DNA from 4 places in the Gracilibacillus marinus genome. Region 1 is predicted to be linked to each of the others. Evidence: riboswitches for the same ligand, from Rfam matches in the RefSeq annotation. Region 1 holds a riboswitch; each other region holds the start of a gene.
The links. Region 1 has a riboswitch for S-adenosylmethionine ahead of ACFOZ1_RS01120 (bifunctional homocysteine S-methyltransferase/methylenetetrahydrofolate reductase). Riboswitches for the same ligand answer to the same signal wherever they lie in the genome.
Positions count from the first base shown of each region.

Region 1 (6,222 bases):
GCAGTGATACCTGAGCATCCTTCACACTTTGCAGTATACGCTGTTGCAGAAACAGTAATGGTTTGCTTACCTTCTGTTTCTTTTTCTGGTTCTTCTTGCTTCGGTGTTGCATCTGTTTTTACAGTTGCTGCTTGTACAGGATTTGAAGCCTCAGGTGTTTCTACAGTTTCCTCTTTTGTTGTAGCTTTCTGATTTTCCGTTGCTTCTTTATCTACTTCTTTTAATGTTAATTTTTCACCTATAATAATTAAATTGGTTTCTAAGTTGTTCCATTCTTTTATGTCATCAACAGTTACTCCATGAGCTACTGCAATTTCACTTAAAGAATCTCCTTTTTTAACAACATACGTAATCTCTTTATCTATAGTTATTAATTGTGTAGGTACAATTGTGTCTGTTTCTAAGTTGTTCATCTCTCTTAATTTAGCAACAGTTGTTTGGTTTTGTTCAGCGATGTCCCACAATGTGTCACCTTTCTCTACTTCATACTCTGCAGCGGATACTGGTGTAAAAGCTAATAAACTACCAGTAATAAATACAGTGGACAATAAAAACTTTCTCATCCATGTTGCCTCCTTTCGTGTTGACAAGGACCAATATAACATATGAAAATACCCCTTGTGGTTACAGTGAGATTAAGAGTCTGTAACAAACAATTACGATGTTACAAAGGCTTGTCACATTTGTCATTATGGTGCAACATAGTGAGTTTTATACATCTACACGTAATATTTACCACTATTTTTTTACTAATTACTATTTATCTGTAAATCTAACTTTGAAATTATTATTGACACTAGCTTTAATTTTTTTACGATTTAATAGATTATCTGCAATTAATACCGTCATATCTATAGGTATATCTTTCACTATTTCTTTATTTTGAAACATAGAATAATTTCCACCACCACTTGCCCGGTAATTATTCATAACTACATCATAGGTTTCTGTTAAATTCAATGAACGGCCATTTTTCTCTAACTTTGCCACTCTTTCTCCTATCGGTCTAGTAATATCTAATTCATACTCAATCCCTTCCCACATATCATAATTGTAGTGTTGAGGTTTTGGTGTATGAAAACTAGGGTTGATTGTAAGCTCTCCATTCTCTATAGCAAAATAACTTGCGGATTTTTCCAAGGCATCTTTTATATCTTGTCCTAGTAATCGTAGCACTTTTAATGTATTTGGATAAATATAATTAGATACAATGTCACGCATCGTAATATGTTGTGGGAACCCTTTGGACTCATTGTCAAATAACGCTGTGCAAGAAATAGAAACATTCGCTACTTGCATCTGTAGTGTATTCACATATTCAATAAATGGGTGTTCTTCTATCCTTGCTTGAAATGGATTTGTAATTGTCATTTCCCCTTCTACCAAAGCAATTGGCTTATCCAACCATTCTTGCACTTTCCTTTCATTTTTTGACAACAGATGCATAATGTCTTTATTTTCTTCCACACACTCATCCAATTCATGAATAGCACAATTTATTAATAGGTTATTCGCTTTATCCCACTCCATCTTAATTTCGCCAAGTGCACTCCCCTTACTTCCTGTTTGAATCACTGTCTTATTATGAATTGTTGCGATTAACTTTCGATGCTGATGGCCAGTAATAAGAACATCTATATCAGCTATTTCTTCACAAATTTGATAGCCTTGATTTTCCCCTGTAAGCAACTCTGTTTCTGCTCCTGTATCGGGATCTTTCTCTAATCCTCCATGATAACTAACAATGATCACATCAGGACTTTCTTTATTTTTGACATAGTTCACCCATTTTTTAGTTGCTTTAACTGCATCTTCAAATAAGAGTTTTTCGATATGTTTCGGATCTTCCCAATTAGGAATATAGTGTGTAGTGACACCGATAATCGCAATTTTTCTTCCTTCTATCATTTTTATGACATACGGAACACCAAAATATGGTTTTTCTGTATCTTTGTTTAATATATTGGATGACAACCAAGGAAATTGACTGTGTTTCATACATTTTTGTAAGTAATCTAATCCATAATTAAATTCATGATTACCTAAAATTACTGCATCATATTGTAAGTAGTTATACACATCAATGATGGGACTAGGCAAATGCTCATAATATTTAGCAAAGTAATACGTAAATGGACTTCCTTGAAGAAAATCACCATTGTCAATAAGTAATGTCGGTTGTTTATTTTTGATTCTATTGATTACTGTTGTGAGTTTTGCTAAACCTATATTTTCTTTTTGATCATCTCGATAATTAGTTGGCACTAGATAACCATGCACATCACTTGTAATACAGATTGAAATAGAATTACCCATTAACGTCACTCCCTTGTAAATTAGTAATTCTAGTATACCTTTTTCTCTATCATAAGAGGAAAAACTTTACACTTTCTTTACCTAGATTTAACAACTACTTTTCATTTATTTGATATAGTTAAAGTGTTCCAAATTAAGCAATACTGCGAAGATTGCTTTCTCACAAAATGATAGCCCCTTTTTCTTGTTGTCGGTGAAGTAATTTCACCGGCTTTTTTTATTACCATTTCACATAAAAAAAATTACGTCTATTGGCAGACGTAATTTTTTCTAATTTAATTCAGTTATTCGATCTGTTGCTTTGATTCTCGGAATTGGATTTTGCTTTTTCGCTGGATAACCTACTTGTAATAAACCAATTACCTTCTCATTATCCTTTACCCCAATAAGTTCACTCGTTTCCTCGCAAAACGTTAATTTACCCGTTTTCCAAAATACACTCATTCCTTCTTCCCATGCTAATAAACTAAAGTTCTGTATTAAACAACTTGCTGATGCATAATCTTCTTCAATAAGTTTTTCGATTGGATTCAATTCATTGATAACAAAAACAATCAACGGTACTTGCATAATTTTTTGAAAGCCTGTCTCTCCAATCTTCTCTAACTCGACAGGATCTGTTGTTTTTGCTTTTTCTTTTGCTACTTGACGATTAATTTCAGCTAATTTGCGTTTTGACTCCCCTGTCACAAATACAAAACGCCACGGTTCTGTCATTTTATGATTTGGTACCCATACAGCAACATTAAGCAATTCTTTGATTAACTCTGTCGATACTTCTTTATTTTCGTATATTGAAATAGAACGACGCTCCATGATTAATTGTTTTAATTCCAAAGCTATCCCTCCTAGTAATGAGAATCATTTTCAATCATACCATGTAACACGGAATATTTCAAGATAGTTTGAAATCAAGGTAATTTTTTCAAGTTTTTTTGTTAAAACCCCTTGATTTAATTTTTTTTATAATGTAATATATTGTCATCCGTTCAATAAATTAAATATTTTCTCTTATCAAGAGAGGTGGAGGGACTGGCCCTACGATACCTCAGCAACCGTCTAATTAGACAAGGTGCTAATTCCAGCAAGCATATGCTTGAAAGATGAGGAACGTCATTGCGTACTAGACCCTTCATCTTTCATGATGAAGGGTCTTTTTGGTTATCTAAGAAAAAACGGATGGATATGCAATGACTCAATCTTTTAAGAACAAATGAATCAATGGATAAGAGGTAATATTATTGAATGTTGATGCATATGCATGACCACAAACTATAATCGAAAAGAGGTGAGTGAAATGAAGGACTTACGCAATGCTTTACACGATCAAATTCTCATCGCTGATGGGGCAATTGGTACATTACTTTATGCACATGGTGTCGATCATTGCTTTGAAGCATTTAATTTAACCAAACCTGATGAAGTCTTACAAGTACATCATTCATACATTAATGCAGGTGCAGATATTATTCAAACAAATACATATAGTGCGAATTATATCAAGCTAGCAAGATATGGTCTTGAAGATCAGGTTCATGAAATAAATGTGAAAGCAGTACAATTAGCAAAACAAGCGGCTAATAAAGATACATTCGTATTAGGGACAATTGGAGGTATTCGTGGCGTTCAGAAGCTAATCTCTTCCCAAAAGGATATTGTTCGTAGTTTTAAAGAACAACTTTTTTCATTGTTATTAGAAGGTGTCGATGGCATCTTGTTAGAAACATATTATGACCTTGAAGAATTATCTACCGTATTACAAATTGTTCGTCAAGAAACATCTTTACCGATTATTACAAATGTTACTATGCATGAGCCTGGTGTATTAGAGAATGGGACATTGTTACACGATGCCTTTCTAGAACTAGAACAATTAGGCGCAGATGTTGTTGGAATTAACTGCCGATTAGGTCCACATCACATGATTGAATCATTAACACCTATTCCATTATTAGAAAAAGCATACTTATCTGCTTTTCCTAATGCTAGTTTACCAGCATATGAGAATGGAAAGCTTGTTTATAGTAAACATACAGACTATTTCAGAAAATGCGCAAAAAGTTTTCGTGATCAAGGTGTACGGCTTATTGGCGGTTGCTGTGGCACAACACCTGACCACATTCGTGCATTAAAAGAAGGTATTGAAGGGTTAGAACCAATCACATCAAAGAAAATTGTGGATCAACCCATTATCATCACAAAAAAGGAAAACCCACCAAGTCAAACACAACCATCTCTACTTGATAAAGTAAAAGAAAGACCTACTGTCATTGTAGAGTTAGATCCTCCTAAACATCTAGAGATTGACGATTTTCTTGAAGGTGTCAAGCAATTAGGAAATGCAGGTGTAGATGCTATTACATTAGCAGACAATTCACTAGCAACACCTAGAATTAGTAATTTAGCAATGGCAATAAAAATGAAAGAACTAGATGTACCTGTAGAGCCACTTATTCATCTAACGTGTCGTGATCGCAACTTAATAGGATTACAAGCGCACCTTATGGGTTTACATACATTAGGATTTCATAATGTTCTAGCAATTACTGGTGATCCAACAAGAATTGGAGGGTTCCCTGGCGCTTCTTCTGTATTTGATGCGACATCATTTGAGTTAATCCGTTTAATGAAACAATGCAATGAAGGAATTTCCTTCTCTGGTTCCTCTCTACGAAAGAAGACTGACTTTAAAGTTGCAGCTGCATTTAATCCAAATGTTGCAAATTTAGAAAAGGCTGTTAAACGAATGGAGAAGAAAGTGGAACACGGAGCAGATTATTTCCTTACACAACCTATTTTCCATCACGAACAAATTGTAAAGCTATATCGCGAAACAAAGCATATCAAACAACCGATTTTTATTGGGATTATGCCACTTGTTTCACACAAAAATGCAGAATTCCTTCACCATGAAGTACCTGGTATGCGTTTATCCGATGAGGTAAGAGCAAGAATGCAAGCACAAACTAATCGCCATGATGCAATAAGAGAAGGAATAGAAATATCCAAAGAACTCATTCAAACAGCAATCAATTATTTTAATGGTATTTATCTTATTACGCCATTTATGCATTATCAAATTACAACAGAATTAACGCAATATATTCAAAAAATAAGTGAACAAGTTCAAACAAACTAAAGGAGTGTACGATGACAATGACAAATTATATCAGTTCAAACTTAGGATACCCACGTATAGGTGCATACCGCGAATGGAAGAGCGCACTAGAATCTTATTGGAGCAAAAGTATTACTGAAGAGTCTCTATTTTCCCAAACAAAGAAATTACGTTTAGCTAATTTACAGAAACAAAAAGACATTGGTGTTGAATGGATTCCTGTAAATGATTTCTCTTTTTATGATCACGTATTAGATACTGCTATCTCTTTTGGAGTCATTCCAAAACGTTTCCAACAATTAGATCCTACTGCAATTGATACGTATTTCGCCATTGCTCGTGGTAACAAAGAAGCTGTTGCTGCTGAAATGACAAAATGGTTCAATACAAATTATCATTATATTGTGCCTGAATTAAATGATGTGACGCCATCATTAGTAGAAAACCGCGCATTACGTTATTTTAATGAAGCAAAAGAAGAATTAGGTATTAAAGGTAAACCAGTATTAGTTGGTCCTGTTACATTCGTAAAGTTAGCTAAAGGATATGACGACAATCAATTAAACGAAATCGTTCAATCCTTTATTCCACTGTACACACAAGTAATCAATGAACTAGTTGAAGCTGGTGCAGAGTGGATTCAAATTGATGAGCCAATTTTGGGAACGAATTTAACTGTAAATGAGATTTCATTAGTTGAAGAAGTGTACACACAAATTAAACAAGCAACACCAAATGCAAAATTACTTTTACAAACATACTTTGAAACGGTACAACATTATGACAAA
Region 1 is NZ_JBHSDV010000001.1:229,789-236,010, reverse strand. Features, by position in the region: gene ACFOZ1_RS01135 (3D domain-containing protein) at 1-563, opposite strand, end outside; gene ACFOZ1_RS01130 (bifunctional metallophosphatase/5'-nucleotidase) at 757-2,316, opposite strand; gene ACFOZ1_RS01125 (nitroreductase family protein) at 2,587-3,153, opposite strand; SAM riboswitch class I at 3,325-3,426, shown strand; gene ACFOZ1_RS01120 (bifunctional homocysteine S-methyltransferase/methylenetetrahydrofolate reductase) at 3,614-5,455, shown strand; gene metE (5-methyltetrahydropteroyltriglutamate--homocysteine S-methyltransferase) at 5,473-6,222, shown strand, end outside.

Region 2 (6,222 bases), on a different contig from region 1:
TCATGATGATACCATGAATTCGTACATCATCTGTAACATGTTGACGCAGTGCATTGATTCCATTATATAATTGAATGACACCATCTAATGCATTAATTCCTTTTTCAGGATTTGCAGCCGCATGTGCTGGTTTACCAAAGAATTCATAATCAATGGGATCTACCGCAAGTGTTGGCGCAGTACCAGCAGTCTTGTCAAATGGATGTATCATCATACAAACATCCATATCTTGTACAAGTTCATAACGTACAAAAGTACCCTTTGCGCTACCATTCGGCCCACCTTCTTCTGCTGGTGTACCAAATACAGCAATTTCTCCACCTATTTCGTCAATTACTTTACTCAAGGCGATTGCAGCAGCTACACTTAATGTTCCAATAATGTTATGTCCACAAGCATGCCCTAGTCCTTGTAATGCATCATACTCTGCTAAAAAACCAATCTTCGGTCCAGGTTTGTTAGAGGACTTTCGTGCAATAAATGCAGTTTCATGCTCAGGAATACCTTTTTGTACTGTAAATCCTTCCTCTGATAGTGTATGACGTAATAATTCAGATGCAAAAAACTCTTCATTTCCAATCTCTGGTTTTGCATGTATTTGATGACTGATAGAGATATAATTTTCTTTATTTTTTTCAATATAATCGAGAATATGATGTTCTAATTGTTCTGTCATTTTTAATATCTTCCTTTCTATATAACGTGACAACATTCTAAATTCAGACTAGTCTAGTATAAGTATAAAAAAGTAGGGATAGATCCTGACAAATCAGTCTCGTATCCCTTATTATCTCTTACCATCCAATTTGTTCTAAAGGTACAAATGTCGGAATTAGTGAATCATTAAATACTTCTTTAATATGATTCGCAACTTCTTCTGTTTGGAATATTTCTACAATCTTTTGAAATTCTTCTTTGTCTTTCTCATCCCCACGTACTGCAATAATATTAATATATGGTGCAGCATTATCATCCTCAATAAAAATTGCATCTTGTACAGGAATAAAACCTGCTTCTACAGCAACACCATTGTTAATAATAGATGCCGTTACATCTGGTAGAACTCTTGGTGTTTGTGCAGCTACAACTGGTACAAATTCAATATTTTTAGGATTTTCTGTGATGGATGATAAATCACCATTTCCATCAAAACCTTCTTCAAGTGTAATTAAGCCTGCTTGTTCTGCTAATAACAATGCGCGTCCCATGTTCGTCGCTTCTTGTGGTAGTGCGATTTTCGCATTATTTGGCACTTCACTAATATCTTTGATTTTTTCAGAATAGAAACCCATTGGTGCAATTAATGTTGTTGCGATTGGAACTAAATCAATATTTCTTTCTTCAATAAATGAATCAAAATAGGAAACGGTTTGAAATGCATTTAAATCAATATCACCATCTGCTAAAGCCATATTTGGTCGTACATAATCAGCGAATTCGATTAGTTCTAAGTTAATGCCTTCCTCTTTCGCTTTCTCTTTTACAAATTCCCAAATAGGGACTCCAGATCCATTTAATCCTACTTTTAATGTTACTTCCTCTTCTTTACTCGCTTCTTTTCCACATCCTACTAAAATACCAATAATAGATAATATAGCTACTGCTACTATCAAAGTTCTTCTTTTCATGTGTATGTCTCCTATCTTCTTCTAGATGTTTTTGATAATTTATTTCCAAATGATTGCACAAGTTGTACGAATACAACTAATAATAATACAGTGACAATCATAATATCTGTTTCAAAACGTTGATATCCATATGCGATCGCTAAGTCACCTAAGCCACCACCACCTACAGCACCTGCCATTGCGGAAGCACCGATTAAACCAATTGTTGCGATGGTTATATTAAGAATTAATGAACTAAATGCTTCTGGAACTAACACACGAAATATAATCTGATGAGGTTTTGCCCCCATTGCTTCCGCTGCTTCGATGACTCCTGGTGAGACTTCTAATAAGCTACTTTCCACCAACCTTGCGATATATGGCGCTGCATATACAACTAATGGCACTACTGCAGCTGCTGTTCCTATTGTTGTACCAATTATAATTCTAGTAAATGGAATAATTGCTACCATTAAAATAATAAAAGGAATGGATCGTAAAAAGTTAATCACTCCATTTAATATGAAAAAGAAAGTTTGGTTTCCAATTATATTTCCTGGTCTTGTAATAACTAAAATAATTCCAAGCGGGATACCAATAAGTAAAGAAAATAATAGTGAAAAGCCAACCATTTGTAATGTTTGTATCGTTGCTTCCCATATATTTGGCCAAAATGTCGATAATTTAATATCCATTCTCTTTCACCTCCTCTATTGATACGCGTTGTTTCATGTATTCATAGGCTGCTTCTATCTCAACTGTCGCACCTTGTAACTCAACAATTAAATTTCCAAAAGGTTGATGTTGTAATTCAATGATTTGTCCAAATAATATGTTTGTATGCACATCGAACTTCTTAGCAACTTCAGAAATTAAAGGAATCTCTGTAGAATCTTCGACAAATATTAATCGATATACTTTACTATTATCTTTAGGATGATATATCTTCTCTAAGACAGATGCAGGTAGCTCATCATTCATCACTGTTTTTACAAAATTGCGAGTTGTCTGTTGCTTTGGATTTGAAAATACATCAAAAATGGTCCCTTCTTCAATTACCTTTCCATTTTCCATCACAGCAACTTTGTCACATATTTCTTTAATGACTTGCATTTCGTGTGTAATCATTAAAATGGTAATATGGTATTCTTCTCTTACTTTTCTTAATAAATCTAGTATGGAACTAGTTGTTTGTGGATCTAATGCAGACGTTGCTTCATCACACAACAGTATTTCAGGGTCTGTAGCTAATGCTCTTGCTATACCGACACGTTGCTTTTGCCCACCAGATAATTGCTCTGGGTAATGATTTGCTTTGTCAGCTAGTCCAACAAATTCTAGTAATGATTCTACTTTTCTTTTGATTTCTTGTTTTGGTACACCTGCTAGTGATAAAGGAAACCCCACATTATGAAAGACTGTTTTTGATTCTAATAGATTAAAATGTTGAAAAATCATTCCAATCTTTCGACGCACATCTCGTAATTCCTTTTGAGATAATGTGAGTAAATCTTTTTGGTTAACTAGTATCTTTCCTTCTGTTGGTCTTTCAAGTAAATTCACACATCTGATTAATGTACTTTTACCCGCTCCACTAAAACCAATTACACCGAATATTTCTCCACGTTGTACAACTAAGTTTACATCGTTGACAGCTGTAATTGTTTTATCATTAGTTGTATACTTTTTTGTCACATGCTGGAAGTCAATCATTGTTATCACTCTTTCTGAAAATTTGTAGGATTCTTAGTTGAGGAAATAGTCAAATAATTATTTATATAAAAATTACTTATTTTATGCAATAAAAAAATCCCCACTTCAAGATAAGAAGAGGAGATTCGTTATACGTATAGTCTCTTTAGCTCTTCTTATCTTTCAAGTAACATTTCTTGTATACTTGATGGAATTGGCACGCTCTTTTTATTCAATATATTGAATAAAACCCGTTGCCGAGGTTTCACAGGGCCAGTCCCTCCACCTCTCTAGATAAGAATCATGATGTATGATTGTATGAAATTTTTTGTGAATGTTGTAATTCTATTAGAAATATAATTGATTGTCAATGCAATTAGTTAAATTTAAATTTTGGAAATTTTCAGTATTTTTATTTTGTAATCGCTATCCATATAGAAATACTAGGTTTTTATATCCAAAGAAAAATGGCGTAGATTTTTTTGTTTCCATTAATAATCCACACCATTTTGTTTATCAATTAAACTTAACCTATATAAACTTTTGCAATTTCTTATTCTGTCATTTCGCTAAATTCATGTACCCACACTCTCATTTTAGGGACCCATGGCATACCTGGATGCATTGCAAGAATAGATTCTTTATATTGTTCCAAATTCTCATATCCTTCTCTTAACGCATCCTCGTCTGTTAGCTCACCTAGCGTTTGTTCGTACACTCGATCAATTTGAAATGAACGATTTTCTAATACCATAATCTCACCGATATCTGCATATCGACCATTTCTTCTCGTAGCTGTTTTTTTTCCTTCTAATACTTTATCTATATCTGATTGAATTGTAATCAAACGGTCGATGGAGCAAGTTTTTGGTGGTAAGGAATTATTTTGTTTCGATTCCATTCATATGACACCTACCTTTATATTCTCTCACCCATTTTACCCGTTTCTCAGTCTATAGACAAATAGGAATACTTATGCACGCAATCGAATCTCACATTTAGGTAATGGTGGTATATCATTATTGTCATACTCAAATTTCTGTTTAGGATAAGTAAATGCTAATTGTTGTACGAAAAATTTTATTGTTGTTTTCAATATATCTACTGTAATCCATTCTCCTGCACATCGATGACCAATCAGATATTCGCCACCACCTTGTGGAATGAAATCAAATGGACTTCTGCTCCAATCATGGAATCGTGATGGTTGAAATTGGTTTGGATTTTCCCATATAGCAGGATCATGATTTGTCCCGTATAAATCTAATAAAGTAAGTGTACCTTCTTCAAATACATACCCATTCCAAGTAAATGTCTCTTTCACTCTTGCTCCTGCAAATGGGAAGAAAGGATAAAATCTTCTTACTTCCTGAATGAAATTTGTTACTTGTTTCTCATCATCTATATTCATTTGGGCAACTTCGTCTTTATTGTCATGCATCGCAAGCATCAATAAATCAATATAGACAGCAATTGCAACGATTGGACGTAATAAGTTCAATAGTTCCACTGCTACGATCTGTTTATCGAGTAATTCTCCATCTAGATCTTTGTGAAAAGAAAATTGGTATAGTGGTGCACTTTCGGAAATACTTACTTTTCCTGACCGTACTTTTTCTATCCAATCTTCCATCCATTCCTCCATCTTTGATCTTGAATAGCGCGACTTCCAATGTTTTGGTCCAATCGATGCTGCTTTTTCAAACATATCTGCTAATTCGTCTGACCACTTATCCGCTTCTGTATCCTCTACCGGAATCTCTACCCACTTCATTGCCACCCTTGTTAAAACGGATTTTGCCTTCTCATATACTACAATATTTTCATCTTGTATCTGACGAAATTCTTTCTCCCATTCTTCTTTCGTTAATTGCTTGAGTTGTTGTAATTTTTCTTCTGTCATAAGAGACATAAACATTGCTTTCCGATGGTGATGGGGCGCATCATCTAATCCTTGCACACCACCTTCTCCAAATAAAGTTTTTTTCACTCTGCTTGGAGCAGCATCTTTCCTAGTGAATTTTGTTTCATCATAAAATAATTCCGCTTCTTCTTTACCAACTAAACAAATCGCTTTTTCACCAAGTAAATGTGTTTCAAACACTCTTGAATCGAACTTTTCCTTTCGATTCATAATAAAATGATAGCCTTCTTTTAACAATTGAATCGTATGATCGATACCTTTTTCTTTAGGCATTGGATGGTTGTTTTCCATTTATATAACTCTCCTTTTAGCTGTTTAGTATTATATTCCCCAAAAAGCGAGAGAAAAACGAAAGAATAGAATCACAATCAATTCCATTTTTAACATACAAAAAAATAGCTCCTGCAATATACAGAAGCTATCTCTTTCTATTTTCATTAAGAAGGAATAGTATCATTAAAAAGTAGACCTTCCTCACCTAAATGAATGATCTTTAATCTATTCGTATCTTTGACCAATACGGTTTTATACACTTTTTCGTCATTCTCATCAATAAAGAACATTACTCGTGTATGTGGATTATCTTCTTCTATTTTCATTTCGTACGCATCCACATCAATATGTTCTTTAATAATAGCTAATTCTTTCTGTTCTTCCGATTCGTTTGCTGTATTTTCTACTTCTGTTTCCTCATCTTCTTGTGTCGTTGCATCTACTTTCACTTCTTCTGCACTTCCATTATTATCTGCACTACACGCTGCAAGTAGTAATAAAAGTAGGCTAAGTCCTATAACCTTTTTCATTTCAATCAACCTTTCTGATGTCTTAAAAAAATCCTCACATACTCATTATTCGATGAGTGGATTATTTTTATGTCTCTACATCTATATATTCCCCTATTTTAAGAAAATACACGTAAGGCTTCATCTTTTAAAAAGGTTATAGATAAGCAAACAACGTCTTAGATAGAACTATATTCAAACCAATCAAAATATGCTT
Region 2 is NZ_JBHSDV010000005.1:96,946-103,167, forward strand. Features, by position in the region: gene ACFOZ1_RS14000 (M20 family metallopeptidase) at 1-676, opposite strand, end outside; gene ACFOZ1_RS14005 (MetQ/NlpA family ABC transporter substrate-binding protein) at 795-1,628, opposite strand; gene ACFOZ1_RS14010 (methionine ABC transporter permease) at 1,640-2,302, opposite strand; gene ACFOZ1_RS14015 (methionine ABC transporter ATP-binding protein) at 2,292-3,320, opposite strand; SAM riboswitch class I at 3,473-3,600, opposite strand; gene ACFOZ1_RS14020 (ASCH domain-containing protein) at 3,853-4,200, opposite strand; gene ACFOZ1_RS14025 (cytochrome P450) at 4,273-5,514, opposite strand; gene ACFOZ1_RS14030 (hypothetical protein) at 5,661-6,026, opposite strand; gene ACFOZ1_RS14035 (glycoside hydrolase family 43 protein) at 6,185-6,222, opposite strand, start outside.
Region 2: linked by a shared signal. The riboswitch ahead of ACFOZ1_RS14015 (methionine ABC transporter ATP-binding protein) and the one ahead of ACFOZ1_RS01120 (bifunctional homocysteine S-methyltransferase/methylenetetrahydrofolate reductase) in region 1 are both predicted to bind S-adenosylmethionine.

Region 3 (6,222 bases), on a different contig from region 1:
TAGTTGGTGACAATCCAGCTTGCAATGCATAGTTACCGTTAATTGCAACTAATGCTTCTGTTTCACGCTCATAGAATTCAGGTAAGAAACCTGCATCTACATCTGTATCAAATTCTAAATTTAATGGATTCTCTACGATATCTTTTACTTGTGCATCTACTTTTTCAACATTTTCGTCTAATTTAATTAATTCTGCTTCTTCTAGAATGGATAATGCACGACCATGATCTGCTACAGAGTTACTCATGATCACAACAGTACCTTCAGTAATGTCGTCTACACTCTTGATATCTTTAGAATAAAAACCATATGGCTCAATGTGGATTCCACCAAGATTTGCGAAATCATATTCTTTATCTGCTTTTTGAGACTCGAAATAAGGAATGTGTTGGAAGTAGTTCGCATCTAATGTTCCGCTTGCTAAATCTTCATTTGGAAATACATAATCTTGGTATACTTCGATTTCTAATGTAATACCTTCTTCTGCTAAAAGGCTTTTTGCTTCTTCTAATATTTCAGCATGAGGTGTACTTGTTGCACCAACTACAATTGTTTCTGATGCATCATCAGTTGTTGCATCTTCTGATGTATTGCTGTCCCCATTTGTGGAATTATCTGTTTCGTTGTCGTCACTTGTTCCACATGCTGCTAAAACTCCGATGAATAATAATGCTACTAGTGTAAATAAATACTTTTTCAAAATAAATCTTCCCTTCTTATTATCTATTTTATTTTATGAAAGAAGCTTAACAAGTTAGTGTTAAGCATATTACCTTTTGTCAATTGCTTTCGTTAGCATGTCGCCAATTACTTGGAATATAAATACGATAATGATAATTAAAATCGTACATGCAAGAACGACATCAAAATTAAATCGCTGGAATCCTTGTAAATAAGCAAGATTTCCAAGACCGCCTGCACCGATGACTCCAGCCATTGCGGTATATCCAATTAGTGCGATTGCTGTTACGGTAATTCCTGATACTAATGCAGGCATAGATTCTTTTAATAACACTTTGAAAATAATAGTAGATGCATTTGCACCCATCGACTTCGCTGCTTCAATCACGCCTTTGTCGACTTCTTTAAGACCAATTTCCACAAGTCTCGCATAAAATGGCGCTGCACCGATAATTAATGCAGGTAATGCTGCTTTCCATCCGCGAATAGTACCAATCAAGAAATCTGTAAATGGAAAGAGTAATAATATTAAAATGATAAATGGAATCGCACGAAACACATTTACAACTACTGCTGTTATGTTATAAATTAGTTTGTTTTCCCATAAGTTACCCTTATCTGTTAAGAATAATAATAATCCTAAGAAAATCCCCAAAATTAATGTGCCTATTACAGCAATAATTGTCATATACATGGTTTCTTCTGTCGCAACCCATAAATCTTCCATGATGACATTAGGGAATAAATCATTCCACATGTTGTAACACCTCAACTTCCACACTTTGTTCGCGCATAAATTGGATAGATGATGCTAATACATCTTTGGAGCCATTCAATTCGATATATAATGTGCCATAAGCACCTTCACGAGTTGGTGCAATAGAACCTTGTAAGATGTTGATCTCTACATCAAATTGTTTAATCACATCTGTAATTAAAGCACGTTTGGCGTTGTTCCCAATAAAATGTAATTTCACCACTTCACTATCTTCACGGCTTGTGATAAATTCTTTTAAGCTAGCTTGGTCATGTTCTAGTGGATTTAATTGTTGGACAAAGCGTTTCGTTGTTTTAGATTGAGGTCTCACAAACACATCTAGTACATCACCAGATTCTACAACTTTTCCATTTTCCATTACTGCAACACGATGGCATATTTTTTGAATGACATGCATTTCGTGTGTAATTAAAATGATAGTTAACTGAAGTTTCTTATTAATAGAGACAAGTAAGTCTAAGATATCATCCGTTGTTTCAGGATCAAGAGCGGATGTCGCTTCATCACATAATAATACTTCTGGGTCATTAGCTAAAGCTCTTGCAATACCGACGCGTTGCTTTTGACCACCACTTAACTGAGAAGGGTAGCTATTCTCTTTGCCAGCAAGACCGACTAATTGAATGAGTTCATTCACCTTTTCTGCTCGAGTTGCTTTTGGTACGCCAGCAATTTCTAGTGGAAATGCGATATTATCGAAGACTGTTCGTGACCAAAGTAAATTGAAATGTTGGAAGATCATACCGATTTTTTGTCTTTTTAATCTAAGTTCTGTTGCGGACATCTTGGTAATGTCTTTATTGTGAATCGATATAGTACCATTGGACGGCTCTTCAAGTCGATTAATTAGGCGAATAAATGTACTTTTTCCAGCACCACTATATCCGATCACACCAAAAATCTCACCTTGATTAATCGTTAATGATACGTCGTCAACAGCTTGAACTTGTTGTTTTTTTGTTTTGTATATCTTTGACAAGCCTTTTATTTGAATCAATGTGAATTGGCTCCTTTCTTTCTCTTATTCTCTTTATTAGTATAAAAATAAAAAATCCTTTCTGCATGAGAGGACAGAAAGGATTGGCATTCATTACCGTTACGTCCTCTTATCTTTCAAAGTTTAGTATGTCAAACTTTGATGGAATTAGCACCTATCACTAATGACGGTTGCTGGGTTTCATCGGGCCAGTCCCTCCACCTCTCTTGATAAGAGATTCTATTCTATTTTAATAAGTGTAATCAACACATATATCATTTCTAATCATGAATAACAGAAGCTATCTGATAATTTTGATTAATTGTGATGATAGCATGCATTTGATATCAAGTCAATACTCTTTTAAAAAGTTAGAATAGTCATATTATTCTGATAAGTGGTATGTTAATTCGTCAATGCTTGGATTGGTGCAGGGATTCTGCCACCACGTTGAATAAATTTATCTGAATGATAAGGATTGACTCCAATGATTGGTGCGCGCCCGAGTAACCCACCAAATTCCACCACTTCACCTGACTCTTTGCCAACAACAGGAATAATACGAATTGCTGTTGTCTTTTTGTTAATCATTCCGATGGCTGCTTCGTCTGCGATGATAGCAGAAAGTGTATGACTACTAGCATTTCCATCAATTGCGATCATATCTAATCCAACAGAACACACACATGTCATTGCTTCTAATTTAGGAAGTGTTAAGGCCCCTTGTTCAATACCACGAATCATTCCGTTGTCTTCACTAACAGGAATAAAGGCACCACTAAGTCCGCCGACATAAGAACTCGCCATTGCTCCACCTTTTTTAACTGCATCATTCATTAGTGCAAGTGCAGCAATTGTTCCATGTGTACCAACACACTCTAAACCAATTTCTTCTAGTATTTCTGCAACACTATCATTCATCGCATTCGTTGGAGCAAGGGATAGATCCATAATACCAAAAGGCACCTCTAATCGTTCTGCAACAACTCTTCCAATAAATTCTCCTGCACGTGTGATTTTAAATGCAGTCTTTTTAATGACTTCTGCTACTTCGCCAAGATCTGCATCAGGATATCGTTTTAATGCATGTAATACAACTCCAGGTCCACTGACACCGACACTTAACACGACTTCTCCTTCTCCTGCACCATGAAAGGCACCTGCCATAAATGGATTGTCTTCTACAGGATTACAAAACACGACAAGTTTTGCACAACCAATACTATTATTATCTTTTGTTAATTCTGCAGTTGCTTTAATAATTTCACCCATTTGTTTCACTGCGTCCATATTAATACCCGTTCTTGTTGTACCGACAGATATGGAGGCACATACTCGCTCTGTTTCACTTAATGCTTGTGGCAGTGCATCAAGTAAAATTTGATCACCTTTAGAGATTCCTTTATGTACAAGAGCAGAATAGCCACCAATGAAATCAATCTGCACCTTTTTTGCAGCTTCATCTAATGTTTTGGCAAGTTCTACTGCTTGTTCTACAGTAGCATTGCCTAATAGTTCTGCAACAGGGGAGATTGCCACACGTTTATTAATAATTGGTACACCATATTCTTCTGCAACTTGTTCTGCAACAGTCACTAAATTTTTTGCATATGTTGTAACTTTATGGAATACATTTGTTTTTAACGTATCAAAATCACTGTCGATGCAATCTCTTAAGCTTATCCCCATTGTGACTGTTCGAACATCTAAGTGCTCCATTTGTACCATTCGAATCGTTTCTTGTATTTCTGTATATGCAATTGGCACGATTACTTCACTCCTTTATACACGGTGCATTGCTTGGAAGATTTCTTCGCGTTGAATACTGATCTTAAGTCCAAGTTCTTTTTCGACAGGCTCGAATGCTTGTTTTAGCTGTGCAAGTTTCTTTATATCATCAATGTCAATTAACATCATCATCGTAAAAAAATCTTGCAAAATCGTTTGGCTAATATCCGAAATATTCACATGATTCTCTGAAAGAACTGTTGTTACCTTTGCAATAATTCCGACTTGGTCTTTTCCAATAACACTTACAACTGCTCTCATGTTTCATCACCTCATATCTATTGTGTATCATTTCCCGTAAAAATTAATAGTCTTAGTATCGTATTCTTTCTGTACGTCATACATTGTTTTATTTTAGTGGGATTATTTCTTTACTTTAGTATAACTCATTTCAGTATTTTTGCTAAACAATTGCGAATCACTTACAATATAGTAGAAGAGAAAGGAGCGAATTACTATGAAGGATATTCGCCTAATTGCGCTAGATATGGATGGGACATTACTTTCGTCAGACCATACTGTGTCAGAGCAGAATAAAGAAGCAATTAAGAAAGCAAGAGAAAAAGGTGTCGAAGTTATTATTTCGACAGGAAGGCATTTCCGAACAAGTGCGCATATCGCGAAAGAATTAGATATTCATTATATTATTAACGTGAATGGCAGCGAAATATGGACAATGGAGGAAGAATTAATCGCAAGAGAAATAGTAGATGCCTCTATTATAAAAAAATTGATTGAACTGAAAAATAAACATAAGACTTGGGCATGGTCAGCTTCTACTGATCAAATTTGGCGAGATGAATTCCCGGATAATGTCGAGGATTATACATGGCTGAAATTTGGCTTTGATACAGATAATGACGAAACCAAACAATTACTAATGGCAACACTTGAAGAATGGAAAGAGATTGAGTTAAGCAATTCTAGTTTGACTAATATTGAAGTAAATGCTGTTGGTGTCAATAAAGCGAAGGCTGTGGAAGTTGTTTGTGAACGTCTTGGCATTACAATGGATCAAGTAATGGCATGTGGGGACAGTTTGAATGATATCAAAATGATTGAGCAAGCAGGTATTGGTGTGGCAATGGGGAATGCCCAAGACAAAGTGAAAGAAGCGAGTGATTGGATTACAACATCTAATGACGAAGCAGGAGTTGCGCAGGCAATCAACAAATTTGTGTTAAAATAAGCAGAAATTTCAGAAAATAAGGTACAATTACTTGCAGAGAACGACAGGATATAATAAGTTATTAGATGGAATGTTTTTTTCTAATGATGTTACGCATTATTCTATTTCGTGCTAAAATAGTAGTGTAGAATAATACATATGCACATATTTAGTTTAAAAAAGGAGCGAATGAGAGAATGGCAAAACAGCAATTTGGTGTGGTAGGTTTAGCTGTAATGGGGAAAAACCTTGCGTTAAACGTAGAAAGTAGAGGTTATTCTGTAGCAGTATACAATAGAACTTATCAAAAAACAGAAGATTTCTTAAATGAAGAAGCAAAAGGGAAAAATTTCGTTGGTGCAAAAACAATCGAAGAATTTGTTGATTCATTAGAAAAACCAAGAAAAATCATGTTAATGGTCCAAGCAGGTCCAGCAACAGATGCTACGATTGCTTCATTGAAACCATTACTTGATAAAGGTGACATCTTAATTGATGGTGGTAATACATTCTTTAAAGACACAATGCGTCGTAATGCAGAATTGGATGAATCAGGTATTCACTTCATCGGTACAGGTGTATCTGGTGGGGAAGAAGGAGCGCTTAAAGGACCTTCTATTATGCCTGGTGGTCAACAAGAAGCTTACGAATTAGTTGCACCTATTTTTGAAGCAATTTCTGCAAAAGTAGAAGGAGAACCATGTGTGACATACATTGGACCAAATGGTGCAGGACACTATGTGAAAATGGTACACAATGGTATCGAATATGGTGACATGCAATTAATCTGTGAAGCATACTTCATTATGAAGAATGTGCTTGGACTATCAG
Region 3 is NZ_JBHSDV010000005.1:55,369-61,590, reverse strand. Features, by position in the region: gene ACFOZ1_RS13860 (MetQ/NlpA family ABC transporter substrate-binding protein) at 1-700, opposite strand, end outside; gene ACFOZ1_RS13855 (methionine ABC transporter permease) at 770-1,438, opposite strand; gene ACFOZ1_RS13850 (methionine ABC transporter ATP-binding protein) at 1,428-2,456, opposite strand; SAM riboswitch class I at 2,563-2,672, opposite strand; gene ACFOZ1_RS13845 (PFL family protein) at 2,841-4,202, opposite strand; gene ACFOZ1_RS13840 (ACT domain-containing protein) at 4,218-4,484, opposite strand; gene ACFOZ1_RS13835 (Cof-type HAD-IIB family hydrolase) at 4,681-5,412, shown strand; gene gndA (NADP-dependent phosphogluconate dehydrogenase) at 5,589-6,222, shown strand, end outside.
Region 3: linked by a shared signal. The riboswitch ahead of ACFOZ1_RS13850 (methionine ABC transporter ATP-binding protein) and the one ahead of ACFOZ1_RS01120 (bifunctional homocysteine S-methyltransferase/methylenetetrahydrofolate reductase) in region 1 are both predicted to bind S-adenosylmethionine.

Region 4 (6,222 bases), on a different contig from region 1:
AAATGATAAAGAAGAATATTTTTCAAAGGAAACCGTTTATCTGAGAGAAGCACCAGATTTCCCTATTTATATGGGAAGAGGCAGTGAAGTACAGAAAAAGCGGGATTTTTTGGAAGCATTTCGCATTATTTCTGAATCATATTTAGATATCGACCGAGAAATCCTACTTGATGAGCGTTTCTGGCATAGTTTATTGTTAACAAAAAAACGTGATTATATTATCGACAAATATCCAGTTGTACTAGATAACAAGAGTAAGTTTCATAATGTTGTTCTGAAAAAATTTGATTGGGAGAATTATATTTACAAGAGCATACTTGCTGCACAATATATTCATGATACTATTACTAGTGAAGAGGACAAAGTTAGGTATTATGAACAGATTGTTGATAATTTAGATGTGTATAATTATATTATTAAATCTGAGATATTCCGTAACGATCTGTTTCTTATTCACATTTTAGATATTATTGAGGAATTGAATTTATCACAGATATTAAAGGCACAGATAAAAGGGCGAGAGGACCTCGGAGATGACGAGCGTTATGGAAGAAGAGTAATCTTTGAATTTAACAAAAGTTATCCTATTGTCTTATCACCAATGCTAGAGAAGGAAGAATTAAAGAAATTATTCGTGGAGTATTTAGGATACTATTATAAAGGAATGATTAATGTCGAAGAGAATACTTCTGTAGAGGAAAATGCATTTGCTTAACAAATGCGCAACATTTTTCGACAATTTCCATTATCTGATGATTGACAGATTTCCTCTATCTTGAGATAATATATGCAAATGAATATTGGTACCTTTAATTCAGTCCAGTGAGGCTGACAAGGATAACGGATTTGGAAAATGGACGACTTATGTGCGCAAACTGTGCATATAGGTAGTTGATTTCCATGAGCTTCTTGTCAGTCGGACGAGGAGCTTTTTTTGTGGATAAAATTAGTGAGTTGATATGGCAACATCCAGCTCCAGCACCCAGAAACTAGGAGGCTTTGCAAACTGCCCTATGATAAGTTTCGCTACCAATCAGTCAGAGTTTACAACTCTAACTGATTGAAGTCTCACTTTATCTTAGTTGGTTCACTCCAGTCTCTACGTTTCTAAACGGGCGTTTTTCGCTTTTGAAGAGTCCCTCGTTCGGCACGGTACCAGTAACAAGACAAGGGGGAAATATAAATGGATAAAGAATTTTCATTACAAGCTGTACCACAATCCCACAGAGCTGGGTTTCTAAAAATGTTTGTTGTTATGTTAGGTCTGACTTTCTTCTCTGCTAGTATGTTATCAGGTGGGGAACTTGGACTTGGCCTTACAATGAAAGAATTTATTTGGATGGTGTTATTAGGGAATTTAATTTTAGGCTTGTATACGAGTGGATTAGCATTCATTGCAGCAAAGACAGGCTTGTCGACACATTTACTTGCACGTTATGCATTTGGTGAAAAGGGATCTTATTTAGCATCCTTTCTATTAGGAGCAACACAAGTTGGTTGGTTCGGAGTAGGACTTGCGATGTTTGCAGTACCTGTTCACAAAGTTACAGGAATCGATATGTGGATACTTATCGTTGTATCCGGTGTGGTGATGACAGCGAGTGCCTTTTTCGGAATGAAAGCATTAGCGATTTTGAGCTTTATTGCAGTACCAGCGATTGCGATACTAGGGAGTATTTCTGTAGGAATTGCAGTAGAAGATTTAGGTGGAATCGGTGAGTTGTTTGCATACGAACCAGAAGCAACCATCGGACTTGCAGCAGCCTTAACGATTTGTGTTGGGTCATTCGCGAGTGCAGGTACATTGACACCTGACTTTGTTCGATTTGCGAACACAAAGAAGACAGCTGTAATTACAACATTGATCGCATTCTTTATCGGAAACTCATTAATGTTCTTATTCGGAGCTGTAGGAGCAATCTCTACAGGACTTGGAGATATTTCAGAAGTGATGTTCGTACAAGGATTAATTATTCCAGCGATTATCGTGTTAGGGTTAAATATTTGGACAACAAATGACAATGCGTTATATGCATCAGGACTAGGTTTTTCCAACATTACGAAAATTAAGAAAAGTAAATTGGTTATTTTCAATGGTATTATCGGGACAATCTTTGCAATGTGGTTGTATAATAACTTTGTAGGATGGTTAACATTGCTTGGTGGTGCATTACCTCCAATTGGTGCAATCTTGCTAGCAGACTTCTTTATTTTAAATAAAGGTCGTTACAAGAAACTAGAGGAGATGACATTCCAAACCGTTCGCTGGCCAGCAATTATTGCATGGGTAGGTGGATTTGCATCAGCACAGTGGTTACCAGGAATTCCGCCACTAAATGGAATTATTAGTGCAGTCATCATCTTTGTTGTATTGGTATTAGTGACAGAGAGAGCGGCAAGCACGAATAAGAAGGTGGCAATAGAAAAAGGAGCGTAATTGATGATTATTCAAAATGCAGCATTGCCAAAACAGGAAGGTCTATGGAATATTCATATAGAAAACGGGAAATTCTCAAAAATAGAAGCGGCAAAACCGGTAGAAGGTGCAATAGATGTACAAGGAAAGCTTGTGAGTGCACCATTTATTGAGCCACATATCCATTTGGACACAACATTAACTGCAGGTGAGCCGAAATGGAATGAAAGTGGTACATTATTTGAAGGAATCTCGACATGGGCAGAACGTAAGAAATCATTGACAGTAGAAGATGTGAAATTAAGAGCAACAAAAGCATTGAAATGGCAAATTGCTCAAGGTATTCAGCATGTTAGAACACATGTGGATGTATGTGATCCATCTTTAACAGCAATGAAGGCATTGTTGGAAGTAAAAGAAGAGATGAAGGATTATGTTGATTTGCAATTAGTTGCATTTCCGCAAGATGGCTATTTATCTTTCCCTAATGGAGTGGAATTAGTAGAAGAAGCATTAAAAATGGGTGCAGACGTTGTTGGTGGAATTCCACACTTTGAATTCACGCGTGAAGATGGCGTCGAATCGATGAAGATTGCTTTTGATTTAGCAGAGAAATATGATCGTCTTGTAGATATTCACTGTGATGAAATTGATGATGAACAATCGAGATTTGTTGAAGTGGTCGCAGCTGAAGCGTACAAGCGTGGACTTGGAAGTAAAGTAACAGCAAGTCATACAACGGCAATGCATTCTTATAATGGTGCATATGTATCGAAATTGATGAAGCTATTAGGTTTAGCGAAGATTAATTTTGTTGCGAACCCGTTAGTAAATATACATTTACAAGGAAGATTTGATGATTATCCAAAACGTCGTGGAATTACACGAGTAAAAGAATTATCAGAAGCTGGCATCAATGTGAGCTTTGGTCATGATGATATCTTTGACCCATGGTATCCACTAGGTACTGGTAATATGTTACAAGTTCTTCATATGGGTATCCATGTCACACAATTAATGGGCTATCACCAAATCAATGAATCGTTTGATTTTATTACAGAGAATAGTGCCGTAACATTGAATATTCAAGACAACTACGGAATTGAAGAAGGCAAGCCTGCTAACTTTATTATTTTGAATGCAACCAATCGTTATGATGCGATTCGTAAGCAAGCAGAAGTGCTAGCATCTTACCGTAATGGTGTGAAGATTGCCGAGACAAAGCCGAAAGAAGCATCTGTGTATTTAAAAGAAGAAATGAAAATAGATTTTGAGAGATAAATGAGAGAACTTGCTACTTTTTAGTGGCGAGTTTTTCTTTATGAAGGATGAAAAGTGTGTGAATAGAGCAAAAGTAGCTCTGTTCACACACCTATCTCATCTTAAGCTTTTTGCTCGATATGAAATGTCGATGTTACATTTACTGTATTTTCGATTGTATCACCAACAGGGCAATGCGCTTCTAAGAATGCAATGAATGCTTCTACTTTTTCAGCAGGTGCGTCTGTATCAGTCGTATACGTAACACGGATATCGGAATAACCTGCCCGCACATCTGCTTTGTCAAAGAAGCCATCTAAATTAATATCGCCTTCTAGCTGCACTTGAAAATCACGCAGGTCAATGTCGAATTTCTTTGCATAGGTACGTGCAACGATAGACTGGCATGCGCCTAATGCAGATAACAATAATTCGACTGGGTTCATTGCTTCATCTGTACCACCTAGTGATTTTGGTTCATCGACTAACACAGAATGATTTCTTGCAGTAGCTTCTACTAGATATTTTTCCTTTAGTTGTGCTGTTGCTTTAAATGTTTGGATGGTCATTGTATACTCTCCCTTTGTTTTATCATACGAAACAACCCCTTCTCAAAAAAGATGAGAAGGGGCTAATTGCTTTTTGCCGTGTCTTCTCATCTTTAGCAAATACTTGCTTCTGAAATTGGCACCTTACTTTTAGTGAAAAGCGGTTGCTGAGAGTTCTTAGGGTCAGTCCCTCCCTCTCTCGAGATGAGTCATGTACAAATCTATTATTGTATGAATTTTCAGATAATATACCACGACTATAAAGGCCTGTCAATACGTAAAAATATGTTATACTTCTATAGTTACGCAAAAATAGTGTATAGTAAGTAATGGATAGAGGAAGTAGGAGGAAAAGAAATTGCATGAACAGAGAGAATTTATTCCATTAGACAAAGAACAGACTCCTATGGATACCCCGAAACGAACCATATGGATACAAGCACTCAAGGTTGCATTTCCCCATACCATTCCGATTTTAGCAGGGTTTACCTTTTTAGGAATTGCATATGGGATTTTTATGCATTCATTAGGGTTTCATGCAATGTATCCATTTATAATTAGTATGGTGGTATTTGCAGGATCCATGGAATTTATTACAGCCAATTTGTTGCTTGGTGCATTTAATCCGGTGTATGCTTTTTTCCTTACAATAATGGTGAATGCACGTCATTTATTTTATGGCATTTCTTTACTAGATACATATAAAGGCATTGGCAAGAAGAAATGGTACATGATTTTTGGGCTTTGTGATGAGTCCTTTGCGATTAACCAATCTATTGATGTGCCAAAAAATGTAGATAAAGGCTTAGTCATGTTTTTCGTGACAATATTGAACCAAATCTATTGGGTCGTTGGTGCGACGATTGGTGGAGTCTTCGGATATTTGATTACATTTAATACAGAAGGTCTAGAATTTGTCATGACAGCATTGTTTGTCGTGATTTTTATAGAACAATGGATGAAAGAAGACAGGCATGTGAGCTCCCTTGTTGGGATTGCTGCATCTGTCGTGTGTCTTCTTCTTTTTGGTAAGGGCGCATTTATCATTCCAGCAATGATTGCCATTTTAGGAATACTTACATTAGCTAGAAAGCCATTAGAGAAAGGGAGGGTCTCCGTACAATGACAATGAGTATAGGTCAACAAATCATGATCGTTGCAATGGTTGTACTTGGTACAATGGTAACGAGATTTCTCCCATTTCTTGTCTTTCCTCAAGGGAAACCAACACCGAAATACATCCAATACCTTGGGAAAGTCCTGCCTGCTGCGGTAATCGGGCTTTTGGTTGTGTATTCATTGAAAGATATCCATGTATTCAAAGGGAGCCATGGCATACCAGAATTGATCGGCGTAGCTGTTGTTGTTTTACTACATGTGTGGAAAAAGCAGATGTTCTTATCAATTGCTGGTGGGACAATTGTGTACATGGTATTGGTACAGACTATTTTTTGACGTAAATATATGTGTGAATGGAGTGTTATGATGTCAGTAGGAAGAAATGATTCATGCCCTTGTGGTAGTGGTAAAAAATATAAGAAATGTTGTATGAAAAAAGAGACCGTTGTGCAATTAAAAGGGTTGAGAGAAGAGAAGTTTTATCAACAAAAAGAAGCACTAGTAGTACAAATTAGAGATTTCCTTTATACCCAATTGCCAACAAGTAAGTTCATACCGTTAGAATCTCAATTTAAGAAAAGAACGAATCATCAATTAGAAACGAGTGCGTATCCAACATTCACTCAATTTTGGCTAACTTTTTGCTATACATTTGATAATGGCATGCGTGGGATTGAATGGTTCCTAAAAGAGAAAGGGAATCGCCTTACACAAGAGGAAAGAGAAATGGCAGAGCAATGGGCACAATTAAAGCTCCAATTTGTAGAAGCAGTCGACCAAACCGAAGACTATACACTTTTTAAAGATTTGAATACAGAAGAAACATACAAAGTATCGAATGCACCTGAGAATTTGCCATCTAAATTTCCGTGGATGTCT
Region 4 is NZ_JBHSDV010000002.1:287,013-293,234, forward strand. Features, by position in the region: gene ACFOZ1_RS09235 (DUF6339 family protein) at 1-715, shown strand, start outside; gene codB (cytosine permease) at 1,184-2,437, shown strand; gene codA (cytosine deaminase) at 2,441-3,697, shown strand; gene ACFOZ1_RS09250 (OsmC family protein) at 3,799-4,245, opposite strand; SAM riboswitch class I at 4,329-4,435, opposite strand; gene ACFOZ1_RS09255 (AzlC family ABC transporter permease) at 4,631-5,350, shown strand; gene ACFOZ1_RS09260 (branched-chain amino acid transporter permease) at 5,347-5,679, shown strand; gene ACFOZ1_RS09265 (SEC-C metal-binding domain-containing protein) at 5,710-6,222, shown strand, end outside.
Region 4: linked by a shared signal. The riboswitch ahead of ACFOZ1_RS09250 (OsmC family protein) and the one ahead of ACFOZ1_RS01120 (bifunctional homocysteine S-methyltransferase/methylenetetrahydrofolate reductase) in region 1 are both predicted to bind S-adenosylmethionine.